4 regions of the Streptacidiphilus alkalitolerans genome follow, and region 2 is predicted to be linked to each of the others. Evidence: riboswitches for the same ligand, from Rfam matches in the RefSeq annotation. Region 2 holds a riboswitch; each other region holds the start of a gene.
The links. A riboswitch is a leader RNA that binds a small molecule or an ion and turns the genes downstream of it on or off. The one in region 2 is predicted to bind cyclic di-AMP.
Positions count from the first base shown of each region.

Region 1: another riboswitch for cyclic di-AMP. It lies ahead of ACEZDG_RS17690 (C40 family peptidase); the one in region 2 lies ahead of ACEZDG_RS24685 (C40 family peptidase).
Region 3: another riboswitch for cyclic di-AMP. It lies ahead of ACEZDG_RS27040 (transglycosylase family protein); the one in region 2 lies ahead of ACEZDG_RS24685 (C40 family peptidase).
Region 4: another riboswitch for cyclic di-AMP. It lies ahead of ACEZDG_RS12230 (M23 family metallopeptidase); the one in region 2 lies ahead of ACEZDG_RS24685 (C40 family peptidase).

Region 1 is NZ_JBHEZX010000007.1:80,658-87,701, forward strand. Features, by position in the region: gene ACEZDG_RS17665 (hypothetical protein) at 1-103, shown strand, start outside; gene ACEZDG_RS17670 (hypothetical protein) at 130-321, shown strand; gene ACEZDG_RS17675 (8-amino-7-oxononanoate synthase) at 318-1,511, shown strand; gene ACEZDG_RS17680 (hypothetical protein) at 1,486-2,313, opposite strand; gene ACEZDG_RS17685 (Gfo/Idh/MocA family protein) at 2,428-3,420, shown strand; gene ACEZDG_RS17690 (C40 family peptidase) at 3,421-3,921, opposite strand; cyclic di-AMP (ydaO/yuaA leader) riboswitch at 3,924-4,075, opposite strand; gene ACEZDG_RS17695 (urease subunit gamma) at 4,730-5,032, shown strand; gene ACEZDG_RS17700 (urease subunit beta) at 5,041-5,352, shown strand; gene ACEZDG_RS17705 (urease subunit alpha) at 5,345-7,044, shown strand, end outside.
Region 2 is NZ_JBHEZX010000011.1:224,722-231,765, reverse strand. Features, by position in the region: gene ACEZDG_RS24705 (rhomboid family intramembrane serine protease) at 1-752, opposite strand, end outside; gene ACEZDG_RS24700 (hypothetical protein) at 888-1,169, shown strand; gene ACEZDG_RS24695 (NYN domain-containing protein) at 1,267-2,718, shown strand; gene ACEZDG_RS24690 (C40 family peptidase) at 2,909-3,916, shown strand; cyclic di-AMP (ydaO/yuaA leader) riboswitch at 4,212-4,361, shown strand; gene ACEZDG_RS24685 (C40 family peptidase) at 4,414-5,400, shown strand; gene ACEZDG_RS24680 (C40 family peptidase) at 5,719-6,798, shown strand; gene ACEZDG_RS24675 (hypothetical protein) at 6,829-7,044, shown strand, end outside.
Region 3 is NZ_JBHEZX010000013.1:215,756-222,799, forward strand. Features, by position in the region: gene ACEZDG_RS27015 (NAD(P)/FAD-dependent oxidoreductase) at 1-1,248, opposite strand, end outside; gene ACEZDG_RS27020 (Ppx/GppA phosphatase family protein) at 1,497-2,429, opposite strand; gene ACEZDG_RS27025 (DUF501 domain-containing protein) at 2,432-2,995, opposite strand; gene ACEZDG_RS27030 (FtsB family cell division protein) at 3,010-3,429, opposite strand; gene eno (phosphopyruvate hydratase) at 3,532-4,821, opposite strand; gene ACEZDG_RS27040 (transglycosylase family protein) at 4,997-5,734, opposite strand; cyclic di-AMP (ydaO/yuaA leader) riboswitch at 5,738-5,889, opposite strand; gene ACEZDG_RS27045 (phosphotransferase family protein) at 6,012-7,044, opposite strand, start outside.
Region 4 is NZ_JBHEZX010000005.1:16,438-23,481, forward strand. Features, by position in the region: gene ACEZDG_RS12215 (PrsW family intramembrane metalloprotease) at 1-1,142, shown strand, start outside; gene ACEZDG_RS12220 (hypothetical protein) at 1,273-2,937, shown strand; gene ACEZDG_RS12225 (hypothetical protein) at 2,972-3,274, shown strand; gene ACEZDG_RS12230 (M23 family metallopeptidase) at 3,376-4,239, opposite strand; cyclic di-AMP (ydaO/yuaA leader) riboswitch at 4,252-4,388, opposite strand; gene ACEZDG_RS12235 (thioredoxin family protein) at 4,493-5,089, opposite strand; gene ACEZDG_RS12240 (undecaprenyl-diphosphate phosphatase) at 5,224-6,153, opposite strand; gene ACEZDG_RS12245 (MFS transporter) at 6,320-7,044, opposite strand, start outside.

The DNA of each region.
Region 1 (7,044 bases), on a different contig from region 2:
CCCGGACCTGGACACCCCCACCTGGTACCTCTCCTACACGGTGGCCGCCGCACTCGCCTGGGAGCCGGACCAGCCCCCGGCCAGTGCCGCCCCCACCCCCTAGCGAACCGCCCGGGTACGATCGCTGGCGTGGAGCCCGAACCGTACTGCGCTACCGACCTGCCGTCCGTCCCCGCCGTTGCGACGGCCGAGCCGGGGGTGCCGGTCGCCGACTGCGTGCTCTGCGGCGAGCCCACCGAGCACCCGGCCACGGTGAGCGGTGCGACCCTGTGCCCGCGCTGCGAGTGGCAGCAGGCGCAGCGCGGAGCGTGCTCGGGATGACCGCCACCGACGACACCGGCGGCGGCAACCGCACCGCCGAGGCCCCGTTCGACTGGCTGGACGCCGCCGCAGACCGCCGCCGCAGCGCCGGCCTGGTCCGTACCCTGCGTCCGCGCCCCGCCGACGAGGAACTGCTGAACCTGGCCGGAAACGACTACCTGGGCCTGGTCCGGCACCCCCGGGTGACCCGGGCCGCGGCCGACGCCGCGCTCCGCTGGGGCGGCGGCGCGACCGGATCCCGCCTGGTCACCGGCAGCACCGAGCTGCACGCCGAGCTGGAGGCCGAGCTGGCCGCCTTCTGCGGCGCGGAGGCCGCGCTGGTCTTCTCCTCCGGCTACACCGCCAACCTCGCCGCGCTGACCGCCCTGGTCGACCCGGACCCGGCGGCCGGCACGGTGATCGTCTCCGACGCGCTGAACCACGCGTCGCTGATCGACGGCTGCCGTCTCGCCCGGGCCAGGGTGGCCCGGGTCGCCCACCGCTCCCCGGACGCGGTCAGGGCCGAACTGGCGGCCCGCCCCGAGCGCCGCGCGCTGCTGGTCACCGACTCGGTGTTCTCGGTGGACGGTGACGCCGCCCCGCTCGCCGCCCATGCCGCCGCCTGCCGGGACCACGGCGCGGCGCTGCTGGTCGACGACGCGCACGGGCTGGGCGTGCTCGGCCCCGGCGGCAGCGGCGCGCTTGCCGCGGCCGGTCTGGCCGGAGCGCCGGACGTGGTGGCGACGGTGACCCTGTCCAAGTCGCTGGGCTCGCAGGGCGGCGCGGTGCTGGGCCCGCGCCGGGTGATCGAGCACCTGGTGCAGGCCGCCCGCACCTTCATCTTCGACACCGGCCTGGCCCCCGCGTCGGTCGGCGCCGCGCTGGGCGCGCTGCGGCTGCTCCGGGAGGAACCGGAACGCGCCGAGCGGGCCCGCCAGGTCGCCCGGGAACTGTCCTCGCGGCTGGCCGCGGCCGGCCTCGACGTCTCGGTACCGGACGCGGCCGTGGTGTCGGTCCGGGTGCACAGCCCGGAGGCGGCGCTGGCCTGGGCCGCCGCCTGCCGCGAACGGGGGCTGCTGGTCGGCTGCTTCCGCCCGCCGTCGGTCCCCGACCGCTGGTCCCGGCTGCGGCTGACCGCCCGGGCCGACCTCACGGACGATCAGATCGCCCGCGCGGTGCGGCTGATCACCGGGACCGCACCCGCACGGTGAACGTCGCCGTGTGCTGCTGACCCTCCGTCCGGAACTGGACGAACACCCGCCAGGCGCCCGGTTCGGGGAAGCGGCCCCGGAACTCGGCGGTGGGCCCGCCGGCCATCGCCAGCGCGGGGGTGAGCGGGGTGAACGGCGCCAGCGCGAGATCGCCGTCCCTGACCGCGGTCAGCTGGGCGTAGCCGCCGTCCAGCGGTTCCAGCTGCACGGCCGGCCGGGTCACCGTCAGCCGCAGCAGCGCGGGCCGGCCGGCCACCGGCCGTCCGCCGAGCCGCAGCGTCAGCCCGTCCACCGAGGCGGTGGCCGACACCGGGTCCAGCGGGCTGGTCTCCCCGGGGCCCGGGACGGTCAGGGTGCGGCTCAGCAGCAGCCTGGACCCCGGGCCGCCGTCCGGTGCGAACGCCACATAGATCCGCCACAGGCCGGGGTCCAGCTCGCCGAGCCGCGCGCTCCACACTCCCTCGCCCAGGTTGGCCGGGACGGTGCGGCGCAGCCCGGTGAGGTCCGAGCGGACGGCGTAGACCCGGGCGCTGTCGTCGCCGCCCAGGAAGGAGGTCACCGCGCTGCCGTCCGGGGCGAGCACCTGGAACCGGTAGTCGACCGCGCGCACCGCCGTCGGCTCAGGGGTGGCCGACACCAGCCAGTAGCCGCCGGCGGACGCGGAAAGCCCGGTGGTCGGCGCCGCGGCGGACAGGACCGCGGCGGCCGGGGGCATGTCCTGGGACGGGGACCGGGCGGCGTCGGGCGGCGCGGCGCAGCCGGCCAGCAGTAGCCCGGCGGCGGCTGCGAGGACTGTACGCACGACGACGCGATGAAAGACAGACATGCCCTGCTAACGCCGCACCCTGCGGAGACGGCACGGACCCGCCGCCCCCGCGCCTTCACGTCGCTCACCCGGGGGTGATGGGATGGGCCCATGACTCAGAAGATCCGATGGGGCATCCTCGCCACCGGCGGCATCGCCGCCGACTTCACCCAGGACCTGCAGCTGCTGCCCGACGCGGAGGTCGTCGCGGTCGGCTCACGCAGCCAGGAGTCCGCACAGGCGTTCGCCGACCGCTTCGGGATCGCCCGCGCCCACGGCAGCTGGGCCGAGCTCGCCGCCGACGACGGCGTGGACATCATCTACGTCGCCACCCCGCACCACGCCCACTACGAGGCCACGGCGCTCTGCCTGGAGGCGGGCAGGGCCGTCCTCTGCGAGAAGCCGTTCACCCTGGACGCCGCCAGCTCCCGCGCGCTGACCGAGCTGGCCCGCAAGAACGGCGCCTTTCTGATGGAGGGCATGTGGATGCGCTGCAACCCGGCCATCAGGAAGCTGCTCGACCTGGTCGCCGAAGGCGCCATCGGCGAGGTCGGCACGGTCCACGCCGACTTCGCCTTCCCCGGCGACTTCGCGCCCACGCACCGGCTGCGCGACCCCGCGCTGGGCGGGGGAGCGCTGCTGGACCTGGGCGTCTACCCGGTCTCCTTCGCCCATCTGCTGCTCGGCAGCCCGTCCACGGTGTCCGCCTGGGCCTCGCTGACCCCGGAGGGCGTGGACGCCAACACCGCGCTGCTGCTCGGCTACGACTCCGGCGCCCTGGCCACGCTCAGCTGCGGCATCACCTCGGCCACGCCGGGCCGCGCCTTCGTCGGCGGCTCGGCGGGCCGGATCGAGGTGCCGCCGCTGTTCCTGCGCCCGGACTCGTTCAGCCTCTACCGGGGCACCGGTGACGACGTGGAGCCGGAGGTCTTCCGGATCCCCTACACCGGGATCGGCTTTGTGCACGAGGCCGAGGAGGCCATGCGCTGCCTGCGCGAGGGCCTGGTGGAGAGCCCGCTGATGCGCTGGCAGGACACGGTCGAGGTGATGGAGATCCTGGACACCGCCCGGGCGCAGATCGGGGTGGTCTACCCGGGGGAGTGATCAGATGCGGCCGTAGTAGACCGACTTGGTCCAGATCTTCTCCAGCTTGACGTACGAACCGGTGTGCGGAGCGTGCCAGATCTTGCCGCCGCCGGCGTAGATGCCGACGTGGTAGACCGAGCGGCCGGAGTGGAAGAACACCAGGTCACCGGGGCGCAGGCTGGCCTTGGAGATGTGGTGGACCTTGTTGTACTGGGCCTGCGCGGTGCGCGGCAGGGTCTTGCCGGCGCGCTTGAACGAGTAGTACGTCAGCCCCGAGCAGTCGAAGCGGTTGGGGCCCGCGGACCCGTAGCGGTACGGGTCGCCGTGCTTGGATGCCGCGATGTTCAGGGCCTTGGCCTCGATCGTCGCGGCGTCCGCCGAGCCGCTGCCCAGCAGGGTGCCACCGGCCACGGCGGCCAGGGTGAGCACGGAGGTGACGCCTGCACGCCAGCGGCGGCTGTTGTTCCTGCCGGCGGTGCGGTCCTGCTTCAGGGCATGGGTGCGAACGGACGCAGTCATGCGTTTCCTTCCGGAACCGCCTACGAAAGGTCTCCCTGTCGGGTTCGGGCTCCGAAAGCTGCCCGGCCACGCACGTGGCTTCACCCCAAGGAACGGTCCAGCCGTTCCGTCCTGATTGGGTCTCCCGCTCTCGCCTGTCAGGTGTGTGTGCACCTGGCGCCCGACCGGTGGCGAGACTCGGCGTCCGGTCGGACCGCCCCGCCAGGGTGGCGAGGACTTTTGCTGTTCGGCGGACAGTATTGCCAGTTTTTTATGGGATCTTCACGTCCGAACGGCCTTTTGTGACTCTTGTCACCCGAGGTTTCCCAGCGTGTCCAGAGGCGAACACTGCGCGTTCGGAGGAATGAATTCCGGGTATTTACAAGAGGGTTGAGCAATTTCACACCAGCTTTGGGAATAGCCTCTGACCTGCGCACTTCCGGTGATCATGGCTGATTTACCGATCCTCGATCCGGTCATTTATGGCATCAGAAGATCACTCGTCCGAGTGATCTTCGGGAAATGACGACGCCTCACATTCGGGCCTCCATGAGGCTGTTCCGACAAACGGAATGCGTTCGGCGTGTCGCGGCTCCCGGCCCCTTCGCCCCTGCCGGAGGCCCGGTTCGGTCCGCTAACGTGACCGCACACGATCTCCACCCCCGGGCGCGGATCGGACCTGACGGCGGCGGGCAGTGCGGCCCGTGTGCGACGCCGTCCACGTCCGGTACCCCCGCCGCGCGCCGGAGGGCCACCCGCGGCACGACGGCGTGCCCGCGTCCTCTCCCCAGGCCGCCGCGGCATGGGACGCGCCCCGAGGTGCTCGCCGATGAGACTCACCCCGCACGAGCAGGAACGCCTGCTCATCCATGTGGCCGCCGACGTCGCCAGGGCCCGCCGCGAGCGCGGCCTGCGGCTGAACCACCCCGAGGCGGTGGCCCTGCTCACCGTCCACATCCTCGAGGGAGCCAGGGACGGGCGCACCGTCGCCGAGCTGATGGCCTCCGGGCGCACCGTGCTGACCCGCGCGGACGTGATGGAGGGGATCCCGGAGATGATCCCCGACGTCCAGGTCGAGGCCACCTTCCCGGACGGCACCAAGCTGGTCACCGTGCACGAGCCGATCGCATGACCGCCCCCCTGGTCCCCGGCGAGATCCTGCTCGGCTCCGGCGACATCGCGCTGAACCCGAACCGCCCGATCACCGTCCTCGCCGTGGTCAACGCCGCCGACCGGCCGATCCAGGTGGGCTCGCACTACCACTTCGCCGAGGCCAACCCCGGTCTGGAGTTCGACCGGGCCGCCGCCCGCGGGCAGCGCCTCAACATTCCGGCCGGCACCGCCGTCCGCTTCGAGCCCGGCATCCCGGCCGAGGTCGAGCTGATCCCGCTGGGCGGTCGCCGCGAGGTGTTCGGCCTGCGCGGCGAGACGAAGGGAAGCCTCGATGACTGACCCCGCCCTCCGACTCTCCCGCCGGCGCTACGCCGACCTCTTCGGCCCCACCGCCGGGGACCGGATCCGGCTGGCCGACACCGACCTGCTGATCGAGATCGAGCAGGACCTCAGCGCCGGCGGCGACGAGGCGGTGTTCGGCGGCGGCAAGGTCATCCGCGAGTCCATGGGCCAGTCCCGCGCCTCCCGCGCCGAGGGCACCCCGGACACCGTGATCACCGGCGCCACGGTGCTGGACCACTGGGGCGTCATCAAGGCCGACATCGGCATCCGCGACGGCCGGATCACCGCCCTCGGCAAGGCCGGCAACCCGGAGACCATGGACGGGGTGCACCCCGACCTGGTGATCGGCCCGGAGACCGAGGTGATCTCCGGCAACGGCAGGATCCTCACCGCCGGGGCGATCGACGCCCACGTCCACCTGATCTGCCCGCAGATCTTCGAGGAGGCCCTCGCCTCCGGCATCACCACCATCCTCGGCGGCGGCACCGGACCCGCCGAGGGCACCAAGGCCACCACCATCACCCCCGGCAGCTGGCACCTGGCCCGGATGTTCGCCGCCGCCGAGCACTACCCGGTCAACTTCGGCCTGCTCGGCAAGGGCAACACCGTCAACACCGACTCGATGAGGGCGCAGCTCCGGGCGGGCGCCCTGGGCTTCAAGATCCACGAGGACTGGGGCGCCACCCCCGCCGCCATCGACGCCTGCCTCAACGTCTGCGAGGAGTCCGGCGCCCAACTGGCGATCCACACCGACACCCTGAACGAAGCGGGATTCGTCGGCGACACCCTCGCCGCCATCGCCGGACGCGGCGTCCACGCGTACCACACCGAGGGGGCCGGCGGCGGGCACGCCCCCGACATCATCACCGTGGTCTCCCAGCTCAACATCCTCCCCAGCTCGACCAACCCCACCCGTCCGCACACCCGCAACACCGTGGACGAGCACCTGGACATGCTGATGGTCTGTCACCACCTCAGCCCCAACGTCCCCGAGGACCTGGCCTTCGCCGAATCCCGGATCCGCCCCTCGACCATCGCCGCCGAGGACTTCCTGCACGACATGGGCGCCATCTCGATCATCAGCTCGGACTCCCAGGCGATGGGCCGGGTCGGCGAGGTGATCATGCGCACCTGGCAGACCGCCCACGTGATGAAGCGCCGCCGCGGCGCGCTCCCCGGCGACGGTCGCGCCGACAACCTCCGCGCACGTCGCTATGTCGCCAAATACACCATCAACCCCGCCGTCGCCCAAGGCCTGAGCAACGACATCGGCTCGGTCGAAAAAGGCAAACTCGCCGACCTGGTCCTCTGGAACCCGGCCTTCTTCGGCGTCAAACCCGATCTGGTGATCAAGGGCGGCCAGATCGCCTGGGCCCAGATGGGCGACGCCAACGCCTCCATCCCCACCCCCCAACCCGTGCTGCCCCGCCCGATGTTCGGCGCCATCGGCCGGGCCCCCTCCGCCAACTCCCTCAACTTCGTCACCCAGTCCGCCCTGGACGACAACCTGGCCGACCGCCTGGCCGACCTCGGCATCAGCAAAACCTTCACCGCCATCAGCAACACCCGCGGCGTCACCAAGGACCACCTGCACGAGAACACCGCCCGCCCCCAGGTCACCGTCGAACCCGACACCTTCACCGTGCGGATCGACGGCGAGGTGGTCGACCCCCAACCCGCCGCCGAACT
Region 2 (7,044 bases):
TATCCACGGCTGCGGCAGTACAGCAGCCAGGCGAACAGGAAGCCGCCGGCGAAGCCGATCAGATGGGCGGTGTAGGCGACCCCGGTGACGGCGGCGGAGGGCGCGCCCACCGAGGCCCACTGGATCCCGAACCACACGCCGAGCACCACCCAGGCCGGGAAGCGCAGCGGCAGGAACAGCAGGAACGGCAGCAGGCTGGTCACCCGTGCCCTGGGGTACAGGCACAGGTAGGCGCCCAGCACCCCGGCGATCGCCCCGGAGGCCCCCACCAGGGTCTGCGTGCCGTTGTCCCCGTGCTCGGCGAACAGGGCGTAGCCGTAGGTGGCCAGGTAGCCCAGGCCCAGATAGGCCAGCAGATAGCGCAGCCGGCCCATCCGCTCCTCGACCATCGCGCCGAAGACGTAGAGGAAGACCATGTTGCCCAGCAGGTGCAGCCAGCCGCCGTGGACGAACATCGCGGTCAGCACCGACAGGGCGGGCACCTTGGGGAAGGGGTCGGCGGCGGGGCAGCCGTCGGCCGGGGCGGCGGGCAGGGCGCGGTTGTCCAGCAGCTCATGGGGGATCACCCCCCAGTGCTGGTAGTAGGCCAGTTCCGAGCAGGCCCTGGCGCTGCCGCCGCCGTACAGCGGGTCGAGCCCGGAGACCGGGCCGACCAGGAAGACCAGGGTGCACAGCGCGATCAGCGCCCAGGTCACCACCGGGACGTACGGAGCCGGGCCGTTGTCGCCTACCGTGCGTACCGGGATCACCATGCGCCAATCATTCCTTCTGCGGACAAATCTGACACCGGCTGGTCCGTCCATGTGGGGGACTGTGTTCGCGCCGGTCAGCGAGGCCATAGGGTTGACGGAGCAGAAACTCCTGCACCCGGCCGAGAGGAACCACCCATGTCTGTCCCTCTTCCCACCGAGGGCACCCGGTGGCGCTGCACCCTGTGCGGCAACCTGACCCGCTTCGACGTGACCCGCTCCTCCCGGGTGGTGGAGTTCATCCACCTGGACCTGGCCGGGGAGCCCCGGGTGGAGGAGCGGGAGGTGCTGAGCGATTCGGTGGAGTCGGTGCGCTGCCGCTGGTGCAACGCGGTGGACCAGATCGAACTGGTGGACCGGCCGGGGGCCGAGGCCGAGGCGGCGGCGCAGGCGGCCGGGGTGGACCAGCCCCAGCAGTAGCTATTCCGAGTGGCGCGGTGACGACTGGGGGGCGGAGCGGGCGAGAATGGTCTGTCGGGCCGTGACGGCCGGGGACCGGATCGGAGCACAGGACGTGGTGGAGAGAGACGACAGGCCGGACGACGCCGAGCCTCCCTTCGCCGACCCCGCGAACGCCGACGACGCCGACCCGGCCGCCCCGACCGAGCCCGACCCCGCCGCCGCGTCCGACTCCGCCGAGCCCACTCCCGACGCCGCCGAGCGGTTGGAACGGCCGCTGCCCGAGGGCGTGCGCCGCCGGGTGGTCGGCATCGCCGCGGACGGCCTGGCCGCCGTGCCCGCCGCCGAGCTGCCGCACCGGCTGCGCCCGTACGCCAAGTTCACCCCGGTGCAGCGGGCCCGGCGCGGGGCCACCGCGATCGCCGCCGCGCTGGAGACCGAGCCCGGTTTCCGGTCGCGGATAGCGGAGAGGGTCCGGCTGGGCCAGCCCGACCTGGTGGCCGCGCTGGAGGCGGGACAGGTCCCGGCCGCCGCCGACCCCCAGGACGTCGCCGCGGTGGCGTACCTGCTGCGCCCGCCGGGCTGGAGCAAGCTGGTCGGCGACGCCGGCGAGGAGGTCGAGCGGGCCGAGTCCGAGGGCGCCGCGGCCGAGGCGACCAGGCTGGTGGAGAAGCTCCAGGTGGAGCTGGCCGCGCTGCGCGAGACCAGCAGGACCGACGCCGACCGGGGCCGGGCCGAGCTGGACGAGGCGAAGAAGGAGCGGGACTCGCTCCGCCGCAGGCTGCGCAGCCTGGAGGCGGACACCAAGCGGGCCGAGGCGGCGACCCGCAAGGTCACCGCCGAACTGGAGGCGCTGCGTTCGGCCGGGGTGACCGAGCGCGGCGCGGTCGACAGCGAGGTGCGCCGGCTGAAGCACCGGCTGACCGAGGCGGAGGCCGCGCTGGAGGCGTCCAGGAGGGCGTCCAGGGAGGGGCGGAGCGCCGAGGACATGCGGCTGCGGCTGCTGCTCGACGTGGTGCTGCAGGGCGCGCAGGGGCTGCAGCGTGAGCTGGGCCTGCCCCCGCTGTCCGAGGGCCGCCCGGCCGACACGGTGGAGGCGGTGCTGCCGGTGTCCGCCTCCCCGCACGACGTGGCCAGACGGGCGCTGGACGCGGACGACCCGGCGCTGCTGGACCAGCTGCTGGCACTGCCGCACACCCATCTGCTGGTGGACGGCTACAACGTGACCAAGAGCGGCTATCCGACCCTGCCGCTGGAGAAGCAGCGGGCCCGGCTGCTGAACGGCCTCTCCATGCTGGCCATGCACAGCCGGGCCGAGGTGACCTGCGTCTTCGACGGCAAGGACCTGGACGCCCCGGTCCCGATGGCGCCGCCGCGCGGGGTGCGGGTGCTGTTCAGCCGCTCCGGCGAGACCGCCGACGAACTGATCCGCCGTCTGGTCCGGGCCGAGCCCGAGGGGCGTCCGGTGGTGGTGGTCTCCACCGACCGCGAGGTCGCCGACGGTGTGCGCAAGGCGGGGGCCCGTCCGGTGCCCTCGGCGATGCTGCTGCGGCGGCTGATCCGCACGTGAGGCCGTGGGCCGCGGTTCAAACCTCTTACCTGTAGCGGACATTAGGGGCATTACCGGTCGGAGTTCCCGACGGGGGCGACAAGCTCACACGTTCCTCACTAGTGTTTCCCTTCGAACTTCTGTGTCGTCCTGAAGGGAACCCGGCTCCGTGGTCTCACACCGTCGTTTGAAGCAGCCCGGCCGTGCCCGCGTGACGATCCTCACGGCCGCGGCGGCGACGGCGGTCGCGCTCTCGGCACAGACCTCGGCCAACGCCGCGCCGACCACCACCACCGGTCAGGCCAAGGCGCAGGTGGACTCGGACCGCAACGCGGCCGCCGCGGCGACGGAGCAGTACAACGGCGCACAGGTCCAGCAGCAGGCGCTGCAGAAGAAGGTGAACAACCTTCAGGACGAGATAGCCAGGCAGCAGGCCGTGGTGAACAAGGAGATGGCGGTGCTCGGCTCGGTGGCCAGCGCCGAGTACCGGCAGGGCTCGGTGGACCCGGCCGTGCAGCTGATGCTCTCCACCGACCCGACCGAGTACCTGAACCGGGCCTCCGACGAGGACCAGATCAACAGCAACCAGGCGGCCCTGCTGGACCAGTTGGTGGCGCAGCAGCACTCGCTCGCGGCGGAGAAGGCCGAGGCCGCCCAGGAGTTGGGCGCCCAGCAGGTGCTGCTGAAGCAGATGCAGAAGTCCAAGGCCGCCATCGCCGCGAAGCTCAAGCACGCCCAGGGCATCCTGGACGCGCTGACCCCGAAGCAGCGGGTCGAGGTGAACGCGCCCTCCGGTGGCGGCGGCTACACCCCGCCCTCGTCCGGCAGCAGCTACATGTCGGTGTCCGACATCGACCTCTCCGGGATCTCCGCGACCGCCCGCACCGCGATGCTGGCCGCGATGAGCAAGGTCAATGTCGCCCCCTACGTCTCCGGCGGCGCGGGCCCGAACGTCTTCGACTGCTCCGGCCTGGTGATGTGGGCCTACGGCAAGGCCGGCGTCTCGCTGCCGCACTACTCCTACTCGGACGAGCACGTCGGCACCGGGGTGTCCTACTCGGACCTCAAGGTGGGCGACATCATCGTCAACATGGGCGGCGACCACGTCGGCCTGTACGCCGGGAACGGCATGCTGCTGAGCGCTCCGCACCCGGGCCTGACAGTGGACATCCAGCCGCTGTCCTATTTCGGCTCGATCGTTGCCATTCGCCGCTTCTGACGGTTGTTTACCCGTCCTGTGACTCACGTCACTCGGGTCTCAGCGGTCTCGGTCAGATGACCGATTTGGGCGCCATGTCAGCATCGGATGGTCATTCAGCGACTACGTTCGGTCGTCGATCCGATGCATTTTCGAAACCTAAAAGAGTTTTTACTTACAAGGATTTGAATAGATCACGTTCGGGTCACTAGTGTCAGCGATCGAACCACCGCGAAGTCGATCACCCATCAGGGTGGCAGCGGCGGTTTCCGCCGAGTTCGACCGCACGGCCGGCTGTTCCGCACCCAGCGGAGCGACCACGGGAGGGCCGTCAGTTCGGAGCCGGGGAACCAAGTTTCCCCCGGGGTGAATCAGCGCCAGGCCGGTCCGCCGGTGAAGCGTTGTAGGGCACGTCTTCCAGCCCGAACCCGTCAGCTCACCCGGTAGGCGGCCGTAGGAAGAAGGAGCTCGCCTTCGTGGCGTCCCATCGTCGTCCGAAAAGTCCCAGTCGCGCGCGGGTGTCCGTGCTCACCGCCGCCGCGGCCACCACCGTCGCGCTCTCCGCCACCGCCACCCAGTCGGCGCAGGCGGCCCCCAAGCAGACCACCGCGCAGCTGAAGGCTGAGATAGCCCAGCAGAACGAGGACGCCGACAAGGCGATCCAGCAGTACGACGCGGCGGTCTCCACCCAGCAGACGCTGCAGAAGCAGGTCAGCACCCTGCAGGACCAGGTCGCCCGGCAGCAGGCCTCGGTCAGCGCCAAGTCCGCGGCTCTCGGCGCGGTCGCCAGTGCGCAGTACCGCAGCGGGACGATCGACCCCTCGGTCCAGCTGATGCTCTCCGCGGACCCGACCGACTATCTGAACCAGGCGTCCACGATGACGCAGGTGACCGACAGCCAGGCCTCGCTGCTGTCCTCGCTGACGGCCGAGCAGAAGACCCTGGACCGCGAGAAGGCCGAGGCCGAGAGCAAGCTGAAGGCGCTCGACGCCACCAGCAAGCAGCTCGCCGCGGCCAAGGCCTCGGTGCAGAAGAAGCTCGCCGCCTCCAAGGCCAAGCTCGCCTCGCTGACCGCCGCCCAGCGCGCCGCGATCAGCAACCCGGAGAGCACCGACAGCAGCTCCGCCTACGACCCCGGTTCCAGCAAGGCCGGCTCGGGCACCGCGATGGCCGCCTTCCACGCCGCGCAGACCCGCCTCGGTGACCCGTACGTCTACGGGGCCACCGGGCCGAGCTCCTTCGACTGCTCCGGTCTGATGCAGTGGGCCTTCAAGCAGGCCGGCGTGTCGATCGGCCGCACCACCTACGACCAGGTCGACGTCGGCACCGCCGTCAGCTCCACCGCCGACCTCCAGATCGGCGACCTGATCTTCTTCAACGGCGACTCGCACGTAGGGATGTACGCGGGCGGCGGCATGGTGCTGCACGCCCCGCACACCGGCACCGTGGTCAAGTACGAGAAGCTCAGCTACATCGGCTCGATCTACGCCATGCGCCGGGTCTGAGCTCCCAGCGACACCGACGCGCTGACACACGCTCAAACGGCCGTACGGGCCCGTACTCCCAGGGGGGTACGGGCCCGTTGCCGTGTCCGGCTCCACCCCCGGCGACGTGGCCTTTCGTATAGCAGTGCATCATTCGTCCGAATTTTCGTTATCGCGGGGGTTTGGACTAGCTGCGCCGGACTCGCTAACGTCTGCGCTCGGCCCACCGTGTCGTCGACCGCCCTTCCGGGCGGCACCGGTGGACCGCCGGACATCCTGGGCCGACGCAGCCGGCGTCGCGCGGGCAGGGCCGGCACCGGACGAATGGAGGCCGCCCGCGTGGCGTCCCACCGACGTGCCCGACCCATGGGCCAGTACTCCGCAGTGGCGGCGCTCTCCCGTACCGCGGTGACGGTCGCGGCGGCCACCGCCGCGATGCTGGCCGCGGGCGGCAGCGCCTTGGCCGCACCGGCGCCCGGGGCCAAGCCTGCCCCGGCCTCGGCCGACGACGTCCGGCAGCAGGTGCAGAGCCTCTACTCCCGGGCCGAGGTCGCCGGGCAGCAGTACGACGGGGCCAGGGAGCAGGAGGGCGCGCTGCTGCGCAGCTCCGCCCTGCTGCAGCAGCGGGTCGCCGCCGAGCAGCAGCGGATCAACACCATGGTCGGAGCCATGGGCGAGGTGGCCGGCGCCGAGTACCGGGCGGGCGGCGGGATGGACCCGCTGGTCCGGCTGCTCTTCAGCGCCCACCCGGACCAGTTCCTGGCCCAGGCCGGCAACGCCGACCAGGTGGACGCCACCACCGCGCAGCGGCTGCTGCAGGTGCGCAACGACCAGCGGCAGCTGGCCGAGGACCGGGCCGAGGCGGTCTCCCAACTGGCCCAGCTGGAGGCGGTGCGGCAGTCCATCGCGGGCAGCAAGGCCCAGGTGCAGCGGCAGCTCGGACACGCCAGGGCGCTGCTGGCCGGGCTCACCGCCCCGCAGCGGGACGCCCTGCGGCAGAGCGAGGACGCGGCTGCCGGGGCCGCCGCCCAGGCCGCCGACACCGCGCTGCCACCGGACCAGGGCCCCGCGTCCAGTCGCGCGGCGGTCGCCCTGGCCGCCGCCCGCAGCGCGCTGGGCCGGCCCTATGTCTACGGGGCGACCGGGCCCGGGGCGTTCGACTGCTCCGGGCTGATGTACTGGTCCTGGGAGCACGCCGGGGTGCACCTGCCGCGGACCTCGCAGGGGCAGATGTACGCGGGCCGCAGTATCCCGCTGTCCCAGGCCCGGCCGGGAGATCTTGTGATCTACTACAACGATCGCCACCACGTCGGCATGTACGCGGGCAACGGGATGGTGATCCACGCGCCCTACCCGGGTGCGCGGGTGCGCTACGAGCCGGTGAACTCGATGCCGGTGGCGGGAGTGGTCCGGGTCTGACCCCAGCGGGGGTCGCAGGGAGTGCGGGCGATGGCGACTGGCAGGAGAGCCGTCCTGATCGGCGGCGCCGCGCTGCTCGCCGCGGGCGGCCTCGGCGGCGCGGCCTGGCACGACCGGGTCGAGGACCGCCGTGCGGCGGCTGCCGAGCCGGCCGCCGACGAGGTGTCCCACGCCGCCACCGCGGACAGCAGCGGCGACACCGCCGTCCGGCAGGGCATCCAGCAGCTCCTGGACCGCCGCGCCGCC
Region 3 (7,044 bases), on a different contig from region 2:
GCGCTTCAGGAACACGGCCAGGGTCCAGTCGGCGAACACGCGGACCTTGCGGTTCATCGTGGGGACCCGGCTGCCGTGGTACAGGCGGTGGAACCACCAGGCCGGACGGCCCTTCAGCTTGTACTTGCCGAAGAGGATCGCCACGCCCTTGTGGAGGCCCAGCCCGGCGACCGCGCCGAGGTTCTTGTGCTTGTACTCGGCCTGCGGGAAGCCCCGCATCCCGGAGATGACGTTGTCGCCGAGGACGATCGCCTGGCGCACCGCGTGCTGGGCGTTCGGGGGGCACCAGGCGCCCTCGCCCACGGCCAGGTCGGGGACCTGGGCGTTGTCGCCGGCGGACCAGACGTTGTCGAAGCCCTGGACCTGGAGGGTCGGGGCGGTGTCGACGTGGCCGCGCGGGCCGAGCGGCAGGCCGAAGTTCGCCAGCGCCGGGTTCGGCTTGACGCCGGCCGTCCAGACGATGGTGGAGGCGTCGACCTCGACGCCGTTCTTCAGCACCACGTGCTTGTCGAGGCAGGAGTCCATCGAGGTCTCGATGTAGATCTCGATGCCGCGCTCTTCCAGCTTCTCCTTGGTCCACAGACCGAGGTCCGGGCCCATCTCGGGGAGGATCCGGTTGGCCGCCTCGACCAGCAGGAAGCGCATGTCCTCCCGCTTGACGTTGTGGTAGAGCTTCGCCGCGTCCCGGGCCATGTCCTCGACCTCGGCGATGGTCTCCACACCGGCGAAGCCGCCGCCGACGACGACGAAGGTGAGCGCCTGCTTGCGCACCTTCTCGTCGGTGGTGGACTCCGCCTTGTCGAGCTGGGCGATGACGTGGTTCCGGAGGCTGATGGCCTCCTCGACCGACTTCATCCCGATGCCGTGCTCGGCCAGGCCGGGGATCGGGAAGGTGCGGGAGACCGAGCCCATCGCCACGACCATGTAGTCGAAGGGCAGCTCGTAGGGGTCGCCTGCGGCCGGGTGGATGGTGGCCACCTTGCGCGCCTGGTCCACGGAGGTGACGTGGCCCGTGAGGACCTCCGCGGTCTTCAGGATGCTGCGCAGGGGGGCGACGAGGTTGCGAGGCGCGACGTTGCCGGCCGCCGCCTCGGGGAGGAAGGGCAGATAGGTCATGTACGACCGCGGGTCGACGACCGTGACGGTCGCCTCCCCATAGCGCATCTTCTTGAGGATGCGCATCGCGGCATACAGGCCGACGTATCCACCGCCGACGATAAGAATGCGAGGACGCTCCGTGGTGCTCATATCCGAAAGTATCCAGCACCCTGGGGACCACATGTAGCGGGCCTACTCGCCAGGCACTGGACAGCCCCTGCTACACTGCGCGCCCACGTGTCGCCCCCGGCCCACGCCCGCCCCTCGACGGGCATAACCGCAGCTCGCCGCCGCACCCGTGGCACCGCGCCAGGAGCCGGACAGGGCAGCCGGTCCCGAAATCCGGACGAACCCTCCACAAGGACGGCAGAAGATCCGGGAACCTCACGTGAAGAAATTCACAAACTTTCCGAACGGCGGTCCCGCGCGGCGCTCCAGGCGATGCCGTCGAGGATGTCGTGCTCGCTCACGACCAGCTCCTGGGCACCGCTGCGCTCCATGATCGCAAGCAGCACCAGGGCCCCCGCGCCGATCACGTCCACCCGTCCTGGGTGCATCACCGGGATGGCCGCGCGCTCTTCCGCGGTGCTGCCGAGCAGCAGCTCGGTGACCTCGCGGACCCGGGCCAGCGGGATCCTGGAGTGGTGGATCGCCACCGGGTCGTAGGCGGGCAGCTCCAGCGCGACGGCCGCCACGGTGGTGACCGTGCCGGCCAGGCCGACCAGGGTGGCCGCGGTGGTCAGCGGGACCGTCTCCGCGGCCAGGTCCAGCGCCTCCTTGATGTCGGCGCGCATGGAGAGGGTGTCCTCGCCGTGACGCTCCGTCAACCGGACGCAGCCGATGTCCACCGAGCGCGCCGCCTCGACCCGGTCCGCGCCGAGGACGAACTCGGTGGAGCCGCCGCCGAGGTCGAACACCAGGTAGGGAGGAGTCAGGCCGTCGGCCGCGCCCAGCTCCTTGGTGGCCCCGGTGAAGGACAGTTGGGCCTCCTCGTCGCCGCTGATCACCTCGGGCTCGACGCCCAGGATCTCGCGGACCCCGGCCGTGAACTCGTCCCGGTTCTCGGCGTCCCGGGAGGCGCTGGTGGCGACGAAGCGGACGTGCTCCGCGCCGCCGTGCCCGGCGATGACGGCGGCGTACTCGCGGCAGGCGGCGAAGGTGCGCTCCAGCGCCTCGGGCGCGAGCCGCCCGGTCCGGTCCACGCCCTGGCCGAGCCGGACGATGGTCATCCGCCGGTCCAGGTCGTGCAGTTCACCGGTCTCCGGGTCGAGGTCGGCGACCAGGAGGCGGATCGAGTTGGTGCCGCAGTCGATCGCGGCGACGCGCTGCAGGCTCACTGGTCGTCGTCCTTGTCCTCGTCGATGTCGGTGTCGGCGGTGGCGGTGGCTTCGGTGCCCGCGCAGACGCAGGGGCCCTTGCGCCACCACTCCGGCAGCTTCGCCAGGGCCTCGTCGCCCAGCGGGTTCACCCCGGGCCCCGCGGCCAGCGAGTGGCCCACCAGGACGTGCAGGCACTTCACCCGGTCCGGCATGCCGCCGGCGCTGGGGAAGCCCTCCAGCACCTCGATGGCGTCCCGCTTGGCGATGTAGTCCTCGTGGGCGCGCCGGTACCCGGCGGCCAGCTCGGGATCCTCGGCGAGCCGCGCCGTCTGCTCCTTCATCAGCCCGTCGGCCTCCAGCGTGCCGATCGCGGACGCGGCCCGCGGGCAGGTCAGGTAGTACAGCGTCGGGAACGGCGAGCCGTCCTCCAGTCGCGGCGAGGTCTCCACCACGTCGGGGAGGCCGCAGGGACAGCGGTGGGCGACGGCCCGCAGGCCGCGCGGCATCCGGCCGAGCTGGGCCGCGATGGCGGCCTTGTCGGCGTCGGACACGCCGGAGGCCGAGTTGTGCGAGGTCATGTCCTGGGCTTTCTTCAGTGCGTGGGGGCGGCGTCCGAGGCGTCCAGCGACTCGAACAGGTTGTCGTACCAGGGCTGGCTCGCCGCGCCTGCCTGGGCCTGGCCCTTCGACTGCGCCGAGGCGGAGGCGGAGACGCTCGGGCTGGGGTCCACCGAGGTGAACGGGGTCTCGCCGGGGAAGCCGTAGTGCAGCCGCTCGCGGGCCTGGGCCGTCACATACGCCGGGTCCTGCCAGCGGGCCCGCTCCCGGCGCAGCTCGTCCACCTGGGCCTGGGCCTGCTCCGCCGCGGCGCGCTGCTGGGCGATCTGGGCCCGCTGGGCGATGAACTGCCGGGTGGGGTACGCCAGCGCGGCGATCAGCGAGCAGAGCACCAGCGCGAGCACCGCGGCGCGGCCGGTGAAGCGCGGCCTGCGACTGCCGCTTGCCTTGCTCACGTACTCGCCTCCCGTTGATGTGCCGGGTCGGATGTGCCGGTGCCCCGCCGCCCCACCCTAGAGGGTGTTCGCAGCGGGGCACCGGTGCAGCACGACGCGTCGTCAGTCGGCGGCGGGCTGGAAGCGCGGGAACGCGCCGCGGCCGGCGTACTCGGCGGCCTCGTCGAGGATCTCCTCGATGCGCAGCAGCTGGTTGTACTTGGCCACGCGCTCGGAGCGGGCCGGGGCGCCGGTCTTGATCTGGCCGCAGTTGGTGGCCACGGCGAGGTCGGCGATGGTGACGTCCTCGGTCTCACCGGAACGGTGCGACATCATGCAGCGGAAGCCGTTGCGCTGGGCCAGCTCGACCGCGTCCAGGGTCTCGGTCAGCGAGCCGATCTGGTTGACCTTCACCAGCAGCGCGTTGGCCGCGCCCTCCTTGATGCCGCGGGCGAGGCGGACCGGGTTGGTGACGAACAGGTCGTCACCGACGATCTGCACCTTGTCGCCCAGCTTGGCGGTGAGCGCCTTCCAGCCCTCCCAGTCGTCCTCGAACAGCGGGTCCTCGATGGAGACCAGCGGGTACGCGGCGACCAGCTCGGCGTAGTAGTCGGTGAGCTCGGCGGCGGAGACCGACTTGCCCTCGAACTCGTACGCGCCGTCCTTGTAGAACTCGGACGCGGCGACGTCCAGCGCCAGCGCGACGTCCTTGCCGGGGGTGTAGCCGGCCTTCTTGATGGCCTCGACGATGAGGTCGAGCGCCTCGCGGTTGCTGTCCAGGTTCGGGGCGAAGCCGCCCTCGTCGCCCAGGCCGGTGGAGAGGCCGCGCTCCTTCAGCACACCCTTCAGGGTGTGGTAGACCTCGACGCCCCAGCGGACGGCCTCGGTGAAGGAGGCCGCGCCGATCGGAGCGATCATGAACTCCTGGATGTCGACGTTGGAGTCCGCGTGCGAGCCGCCGTTGAGGATGTTCATCATCGGGACCGGCAGGACGTGCGCGTTCGGGCCGCCCAGGTAGCGGAACAGCGGCAGGTCGCTGGCCTCGGAGGCGGCGTGCGCCACCGCGAGCGAGACACCGAGGATGGCGTTGGCGCCGAGCGAGGACTTGTCCGGGGTCGCGTCCAGGTCGAGCATGGCCTGGTCGATCAGGCGCTGCTCGGTCGCGTCGTAGCCGATCAGCTCCGGGCCGATCTGCTCGATCACGGCGAGGACGGCCTTCTCGACGCCCTTGCCGAAGTAACGGGACTTGTCACCGTCACGCAGCTCGAGGGCCTCGAAGGCACCGGTCGAGGCGCCGGACGGAACGGCGGCACGCCCGGTGCTGCCGTCGTCGAGGCCGACCTCGACCTCGACCGTGGGGTTCCCTCGTGAGTCGAGGATCTCCCGGGCTACGACGACGTCGATGGACGGCACAGGCATCTCCTTGGGGAGGCGGTGAACTTCTCACGCGCGGGGTGCTTACCCCAAGAGCCTAGCCGCAGCGGGCGGCCGGGCCGCGCGCACCTCGCGGCTGTCTCACCTGACGGAGCCCCTACTCACCAGTAGTTCACCCGGCGAGCAGGGGCCGCGGTCCGAGACCGGATTCAGGTCAGCCGACTTCGAGCCGCTGACCCGGGAAGATCAGGTCCGGGTTGGCGCCGACGGTGGTCCTGTTCTCCCGGTACAGCGCCGTCCAGCCGCCGCTGAGGTGCGCGGAGGCGGCGATGCCGGACAGGGTGTCGCCCGGCTTGACCGTGTAGTCGCCGTGGCCGATCTTGTGCGTGGCCGCCGCCTGCCGCACCGCGGGTGCGGGCGCGGCGTGCTTCGGCGCGGAGGCGGTCTTCTTCTTCGCGGTGTGCGCGGTGGTCGTGCTGCTGCCGCTGCTGTGCTTCGGCTTGGCCGTGGCCGCGGCCGTCGGCTTGCTGGACGACGTGGTGTCGACGGACGCCGGCGCGCCGCCCTGGGACAGTCCCGCCCTCGGCCCGCAGACCGGCCAGGCGCCGGGGCCCTGCGAGGCCAGCACCTTCTCGGCGATGGTGATCTGCTGGCCCTTGCTGGCCTGGTCGGCGGTGGACGCGTACGAGGTGCCGCCGTAGCCGGCCCAGGTGGAGGCGGAGAACTGCAGTCCGCCGTAGTAGCCGTTGCCGGTGTTGATGGACCAGTCGCCCCCGCTCTCGCAACTGGCGACCTTGTCCCAGGTGGACACGGACGCGGCGGAGGCGCTGGTCGCGCCTATCAGCGGCAGTGCTATCCCGGCGGTGCCGAGGCCCGCGGTCGCCACGATCCGGGCGGTATTGCTGGTACGCGGCTTGCGATGGCGGCCGGCGACAGCAGTGGTGAAGAGCATGGCAGCTTCCCTCTCCGACGCCTGCGAGGTGAGCTGTCGGGTTCGGGCCGGTAGGTAGCCCGGACGCTGATGCGTCTTCACCCCAAGCCGCGGCCTTGTGAGCTGCGGCGACTTACCTGGGTCCCCCGCTCCTGCCCAACTGACGAGTGTGGGTTCCGCCCCCCGGTTGGACAGGACTCGGCGTCCCGCGAGGCGGTCGCCCGCGCGTGCGGACGTTCCCGGCAGGCTAGACACAGGCACTCCATGACCACAAGTCCCTCCGGTCGCTGAAGGCCGGTCAGCGGGCCCGGCGTTCCAGTGAACGCTCGAACCAGCGGGAGTGGTGCCATTTGAGCAGCGGTCCCCGGATCCCCTCCGCGTCCGGAACCTCCGCCAGGCCGAGCGGACCCGCCGCCGCCAGCAGCGCGGCCCGGGTACGGGACACGGCCCGGTCCAGCGCCGGCTCCTCCGCCAGCGCGCCGAGACTGAGCGCCGCGCGGATCACATCGGGGTAGACGGACTGCGCCCGCTCGTACGCCAGATAGATCGGCAGGTCGTGGGCGAGGCCGGCGGTATGGGCGGGGGACACCTCGCCGACCGCCCGCCGCCAGGCGTCGACCACCTGCGCCTCCTGCCAGGCGGGGTAGCGCATCCGGCGCAGGTGCGTGCTGAGATCGAGCAGTGGATCACCGAAGGCCGCCAGCTCCCAGTCCACGAACCGCAACTGGTCGTGCTCGTCGACGATGATGTTCCGCCGGTGGACATCGGTGTGCAGCAGCGCGAACGGCCGACTCACCAGCGGCGGCAGACCGCGTCCGAAGCCGGCCATGGCATCGTCCGGCACCCCCAACGCGCTGAACAGCTCGCCGAACTCCTTCTGGTTGCCCTCGCAGAGCTCCTCCTGGGCGAACGCCACCAGGCTCCGCAGGAATCCGGTGGAGTCCCCGTTGTCCGGACACCCCTTGGGCAGGCGCGGGAGGTCCTTCTCCCCGAAGCGCACAAGACGGCCGAAGAACCGGGCGATCTGCTCCACATAGTGCTCAGGGACGGCTTCGCCGTCGGGACAGCCCTGCGCCAACTCCGCACCGTTGACGTAGAGGTGCACGGACGCGCCGTCCTCACTGCTGTGCAGCACCTCCGGCCCGTCGATCTCGCGCTGGTCCGTCGGATCGTCCCGCACCGCGGCCAGCTGCCGGAGCAGCACGGCCTCGTCCGGCCAGAACCGCCGAACCAGCTCCGGCTTCCGGCGCCTGACCCGCACCAGGAGGGTGGTGTCGGCATCGAGTCCGAGCGGTCGCGCCTGCTGTTCGGTCAGGTGCACACGGTAGTTG
Region 4 (7,044 bases), on a different contig from region 2:
GCTTCACCGCGACCGGCTTCGCCTTCACCGAGAACATCCTGTACATCGGCCGCTCGGTGACCGAGGGCGAGCGCGACGGCCACGGCTTCGCGCTGACCGTGGTGACCTTCATCCTGCGCGAGGTGATGTCGCCCTTCGCGCACCCGCTGTTCACCGGGATGACCGGGGTGGGCTTCGGCGTCGCGGCGATGACCCGCAGGCGCTGGCTGATGGTGCTGGCGCCGATCGGCGGCTGGGTCTGCGCCATGTTCATGCACGGCACCTGGAACGGCTCCTCCGCGCTGGGCGGGCTCGGCTTCCTCGGTGTGTACTTCCTCTTCATGGTGCCGGTGTTCGGCCTGATGGTCTGGCTGGTGGTGTGGTCCCGGCGGAGCGAGCTGCTGGTGGTGGAGCGCCAGCTGCCGGTGTACGTGGCGGCGGGCTGGCTCGCGCCGCAGGTGCCGCTGGTGCTGTCGACGGTGCGGACCCGGCGGCAGTCCAAGGAGCTGGCCCGGTTCGTGCAGGGCAAGGACGGGGCCCGCACCATGGGCGAGTACCTGAGCTTCGCCACCTCGCTGGCGTTCCTGCGGCAGCGGGCCGAGCGCGGGCTGGCCGGGGCGGACTTCACCGAGCGCGAGCAGGAGCTGCTGCACCACCTGTGGGAGCGGCGCGAGCGGGTCGCCGAGGTGTTCGTCCGGGTCGGCGCGCAGGAGTGGTACCGCAAGCACCCGCAGCCGCGGCGGCCGTACGGCTACGGCTACCCACAGGGCCCGCGCCCGGGCTACGGCCCCGGCAGGTACCCGGCCGCACCGGGCCCGTACGGCCAGGCCCCCGGCCCGTACCCGCAGCCGGGCCCGTACGCCCAGCCCGGGGCGTACGCGCAGCCCGCGCCGTACGCCCAGCCGGGCCCGTACGCGCGTCCCACCGGCTACCGGACCACCGGCTACCCCGCGCCGCAGCCGCAGGCCCCCGCGCCGTACCTGCCGGCCCAGCCGCAGCCGGGGTTCCGCCCGCCGGCCTACCCGGGCCCGCAGCCGCTGCAGCCGCTGCCGCAGCAGTACCGCCCCGCCCAGCCGCAGCCCCAGCAGCCCCTCCCGCAGCAACCGCAACACCCGGAACCCGCCGACACCACCGCGCGGACCGGGTCGGACGGCGCAGAATAACGGCGCGCACCACCCCTGCTCACGCCTCCAGCTGATCGCACCGGAACCATCGGAGGTCCTCTCCACGTTGTCCCTCTTAACACCCGCACGCAACGTGCAGTGACGCCGAGACGCGTCAGGAGGCCAGCGGATGACAGACGGCATCTATCGCATGGCCGTGGCCAGTGGACACAGCCACCGGGACACGGTCACCCTCGCGGGGCAGCAGGTCAGACACTGGCTGAAGGCGCAGCACTACGACGACCCGGGCGCCGAGGACGGTCGGCACCGGGTCGGTCCGCAGGCCGTGCTCGACTGCGCCCTCAAGGAGCGGATCCGCGGCGCGACCGGCGCCAAGGAGTCGGTCGCGCGCTGGCGACTACGCGAGTTCACGCCCCAGGGAATCTGGCAGACCTCACTGACCGTAAGCACCCCGCCGACCGGCGCCACCTGGATCAGACTCGACGCCGAGCAACTGCCGGTCCGCGGCTCCTCGGCGACCAAGGCCCCGGTGCCGACCCTGGCCAGGGGCCTGCTGGACGTGCTCTCCGCCACCGAGGGCGAGCATCCGGGCGCGGCCAGGCTGCACGGCCTGCCCACGGTGATCGAACGCGGTGACGTGGACGAGGTGCTGGACGAGCTCTGCGACCCGGACCGGCGGATGCCGATCGTGGTCGCCAGCACCCCGCCCCGCACCGACTTCGACGACTGGCTCGCCGAGACCGTCGACCCGCTGCTGCGCGGCTGCGCCGGGCTGGCCGTCCTGTACGCGCTGGCGCCCGGCGCCGAGCGCGACTTCAACCGGGCCCTGGAGCACCACCGGGTGTACGGCGGCGCGGTCCGCACCTACCTGCCCGGCCTTGACCCGGCCTGGGCCCCGGAGGCCCAGCGGCACCGGGTGATGGGCCGGCACACCCTGGACGCCGACCTGCGCCGCGCCAGCGGCCTGCTGGCCTGGCTGCCGCGCCGGCTCGCGGTGCAGTCCCCGCTGCCGGACGCGCTGGCCGGGCTGCCGCCGCTGCGCGCGGGCGGCCGGACCAGCGGGCCGATCGAGAGCAGCCCCGAGATCGACGGCGTCCAGCCGGGGTCGCTGCTGGTGGACCACCACGAGGAGGAGGTCCACGAGGAGCGCGCCCGCGCCGAGGAGCTGCAGGAGGTACGCCGCTGGCTGCGGGCCGCGGAGGAGCGCGAGTCCCAGCTCGCGGCCGAGTACGACGAGCAGTACAGCGAGCTGCGCGAGGCCAGGACCCAGGTCCGCTCGCTGCGCGGACGCCTGGCCGAGGCCGACGGCGACGCCGCGCCGCGGACGCTGCCGGACAGCCTGCGGGTCGACCCGGTCTCCTTCGCCGAACTGGTCGAGCGGCTGGACGAGTTCCCGCTGCTGGCCTTCACCGGCGACCACCGCCTCGCCAAGGAGCTGGACGACCAGACCGACCACCCCACCTGGGTAAGGATGGCCTGGGACGCCCTGCTGGCGCTGCAGGACTACGCCGAGGCCGCGGTGCACGGCGAGTCGGGCGGCGACTTCCGCAGATGGTGCGAGAACACCCCCGCCGACTGCCATGTCTTCCCGCCCCGCAAGGTGATCCGCGACGAGTCCCGGACGGTGCGCACCAACGGCAAGTGGAAGGGCGAGCGCGAGCTGCCGGTCCCGGTCGAGGTGAACCCGGCCGGCAAGGTCTTCATGGGCGCCCACCTGCGGATAGGGGGCGGCGGCACCGCGCCGCGGCTGCACTACCACGACGACTGCTCGGGAACCGGGCGGATCTACATCGGCTACATCGGCCTGCACCTGCACAACACCAGAACCAACTGAGACCCAGTACCGACTGAGACAAGGACACACTTCCATGGCACGGATCCCCTCCTCCCTGGTCGCGGCCGGCGGCCTGGTCGGCGGCTTCGGCATCGCCCGGGCGACGAAGCGGCGCGAACTCGGCGGCCTCGCCCTGCTCGGGGCGGGCGCGGTGGCGGCGACCCAGTGGAAGCGGGCCGCGGGACCGGCCACAGCGGTCGCGCTGACCGGCCTGTACGCGGCGGCGTTCGCGGGCTCGCACCCGCTGGCGAAGAAGCTGGGCGCCTGGCCCTCGGTGGCCGTGGTGTCCTCCGGGGTGGCGCTGGCCTCCTGGGCGGCGGTCGACCGCCGGGGCTGAGCCCGGACATACCGAAGGTCCCGCTGTCGGGGGGGTGTCAGCGGGACCCTCGGTGTTCAGGGGGGCGGCCGACCCTCAGTCGGCCCAATCGCGAACCGGCCTCAGAGGGCGAGGCCGTGCCCGGCCAGCCAGGTCGAGGGGTCGACCGGCTCGCCGCCGGTCGGCCGCACCTCCAGGTGCAGGTGCGGAGCGGTGACGTTGCTGCCGGTCGCGCCGACCCGGCCGATCGGCTGACCCGCCGTCACCGCGCCCGCGCCCGCGCCGATCGCGGAGAGGTGGCAGTACCAGAGCTCGGTGCCGTCGGCCAGGGTCTGCACCACCCGGTAGCCGTACGCGCCGGCCCAACCCGCCGAGGTGATGCTGCCGTCGCCGATCGCCACCACCGGGGTGCCGGTGGGGGCGGCGAAGTCCTGACCGGTGTGCAGATGCGCCCAGAAGGAGTCGGACTGGCCGAAGCCCGCCCCGGGGACCGAACCGGCGACGGGGGCCACCAGGGTGCCGAGCCGCGGCCCGACCGCCTGCGCTGCCGCCGCCGCTTCGGCGTGGGCCCGCTCGGCCTGCGCCTGCTGCGCCCACAACTGCTCCTGAGCCGCCCGGGTCCGGGCCGCCTGGTCGGCCGCCGCACGGGCCTGGTCCTCCGCCGCGATCTGCTGCGCCCTGGCGTGCTTGGCCGCCGCCAGCTGCGCCGCCTGGCGCCGCGCGGCGTCCTCGGCGGTGGCCCGCTGCTGGACCGCCTGGGTCTGGATCCGCTCGGTGAGCGCGAGACCGGGGTCGGTCGCGGGTGCCGCGACGGACTCGTCCTGGTCGTGCTCCTGGGCCAGCAGCAGGGTGCCGCCCCTCGCGGAGCTGTCCACCGCCTGTGCGGGCACCGCGGCGAAGCCGGTGGCTCCGACGGCGGCCATGGCCGCGAACCCGAGGACGGCCGTGGACTGTACGGGTGCCCAAGTGGGCTGGTGCGACGCCACGTTCGGCGTACTCCTTTCCTTCCCTCTCGCCGACCGGGTTAGCTGACGGGTTCGGAGAGGAAGGTCCCCTACAGCCAGACCTCGGCTGATTCACCCCAGAGTTACGTGGTTCCCCGGTTCCCAGAAACAGGATTAGGCGATCGCAGTGCGACGCCGTCCGTCGAACGGCTGAACTTCGCCCCGCGTTATAGAAAGGTAATCCTAGTGACGGTTGAATCCAAGAGATTCCGGGGGTGCAGTTGGGGACGGAGCGTCAGTTCCCGGGGTACAGCCAGTCCACCAGCAGGTTCGCCACCTGGTCGGAGCTGAGGCTCCTGGCGTCGGCGAACTGCTCGGCGCCCGCCGGACGGCTCGGGGTGCCGTCCGCGCCGAGCAGCACCAGCGCCGGGATGCCGCTGCCGGGCAGGCTCACATAGCGGCCGGCCAGGTCCATGTTGCGGTCGTAGTGCCCGACGTCGATCGTCACCGTGTGGTAGTTGCGGGCCAGGATCAGGTGCACGCCGGGGTTCCGCACCAGGGCGGTCAGCGCCTGGCAGTCCTGGCACCAGGCCGAGCCGAAGTCCAGCAGCACCGGCCGCCCGTCGGCGTGCGAGGCGGCCTGGGCGGCGGCGATGTCCGCCGCGGCGTCGGCGCCGGGGTCGTAGCCGTCGGGGACGGCGGCCGGGGTGACCGCCGGCAGCGGCAGGAAGGGCCGGGCCAGGCCGAGGGAGTCGTTGGAGACCGATCCGGACCGGCCCGAGGACTGCCCGCGCACGGCCGTGCCGCGGACCTCGACGCAGCCGCTGAGCAGGAGCAGCAGCGTCAGGGCGACCGCCGCGGACAGTGCGGCCGTTGGCCCTCGACCGGTCATCAGCCGCGCCTCTTCTCGCCCGGGTACGTTCAGAACGTTCAGACGATCATTCGAGCAGAGGAACCGCCCAGCTCCCGGTACACGCGCCGCTCGACCACCCGTACGAGGGACACCGGCGGCGCTGCGCGCGGCGTTCAGGCCAGGGTCAGGTACGCCAGGCTGCCGAGGCCGCCGACGAAGCAGTAGATCGCGAACGGGGTCAGCGTCCTGGTCTCGAAGTACTTGGTCAGGAAGCGCACCGCGATGTACCCGGCCACGAACGCGGCCACCGCCCCGGCCAGCACCTGGCCGCGGATGCCGTCGCCCTCGTGCCCCATCAGCGAGGGCACCTTGAGCAGGGCCGCCGCGCCGATCACCGGGGTGGCCAGCAGGAAGGCGAAGCGGGCCGAGTCCTCGTGCCGCATGCCCTTGAAGATCCCGGTGCTGATGGTCACTCCGGAGCGGCTGATGCCGGGCAGCAGGGCCAGGATCTGGGCCGCGCCGATGACCAGGGCCTGCCCCCAGCGGAGCTTGGTGATCCGGCGGTCGGACAGCACGTCCGGGTGCACCTCCTCGTCACCGGCGAGCGGGACGACCGGGTCGTCCCCGGCCCGGCGCCGCCCGGTGCCGCCGCGGCGCAGCCGCTCGGCCACGTAGAGCACCACACCGTTGAGGGTGAGGAAGATCGCGGCCGGGATCGGCTTGCCCAGGGACTCCCGGAACACCTTGTCCAGCGCGAGGCCGGCGATGCCGACCGGGATGGTCGCCACGATCAGCAGCCAGGCCAGCTTCTCCTCCACGGTCTCGATCCGCCGGTGCCGGATCGAGCTGAACAGGCCGGATATCACCCGGACCCAGTCCCGCCAGAAGTAGACGACCAGCGCCAGCGCGGTGGCCAGGTGCAGCCCGATCAGCACGTTCAGGTACGGGGAGTCGGCGGCGGAGACGTTGAGGTCCGCCTTCCAGTGCCCGCCGAGCAGGGCCGGCACCAGGATGCTGTGGCCGAGGCTGGAGACCGGGAACAGTTCGGTGACGCCCTGGAGCAGACCGACGCCGATCGCTTCTGGGTAGGTGAGGACGGACATCTGCGGCCTTCGGCAGGGGGATCGAATCGCTGGGCAGTCAGAAAGTACTACAGCGTTGTAGTCCCTCAACCCCCGTGCGGCTCTTGTTCACCACCCAGCCGCCCGCTGTTCACCGGCAGGCCGGTCGGGCCGGGGCGCCGGGAACCGGGCCGCCGGCCCGGGCCGGTCAGGCCGCGAGCCGGGGCTCCAGCGTGTCCGCGGGCCTGGAACCGGCCACCACCCGCTGCCGCCGCACCGCGTTGTCCTGCGGGCCGGTCAGCTGCTTCCGCAGCCGCAGCGCCAGCACCACGATCAGCACCGTCGAGCCGGCCATCACCAGCAGGTACGCGGGCGAGAGCCCGGCCCCGACCAGCAGCACGCCGGCCGCCGGGCCCATCGCCACGGCGACCTGCTTCACCAGCGAGAACGCCGCGTTGTAGCTGCCCAGCAGCTGCGCCGGGGCCAGGTCGGCGATGATCGGGCCGAGGGTCGGCGCGAGCAGCGCCTCGCCGACGCCGAACAGCATGTAGACGGAGAGCATCGCCGCGGTCGCCACGGTCCCGTTGGAGACCAGGCCGGCCACGGCCGCCGCGGTCCAGGCGCCGAGCCAGACCAGCCCGGTGGCCGCGATCGCGGTGCTGCGGCGGCGGCGCGCGGTGATCCGCACGACGATCATCTGCAGCGCCACGATGGCCAGGGTGTTCACCCCGAGCGCCAGGCCGAGCACGGACGGCGAGGTGCCGACCACGTCGGTGGCGTAGGCGGCGACGCCGGACTCGAACTGGCCGTAGCAGGTGAAGAAGATCAGCCCGGCCAGCACGCAGATCCGGATCATGGCCTTGTCGGCGAGCAGGGTGCGGAAGTCCGAGCGCGGACCGCCCGCGGCCGGGGCAGCGGAGGCGGTCGCGTCGG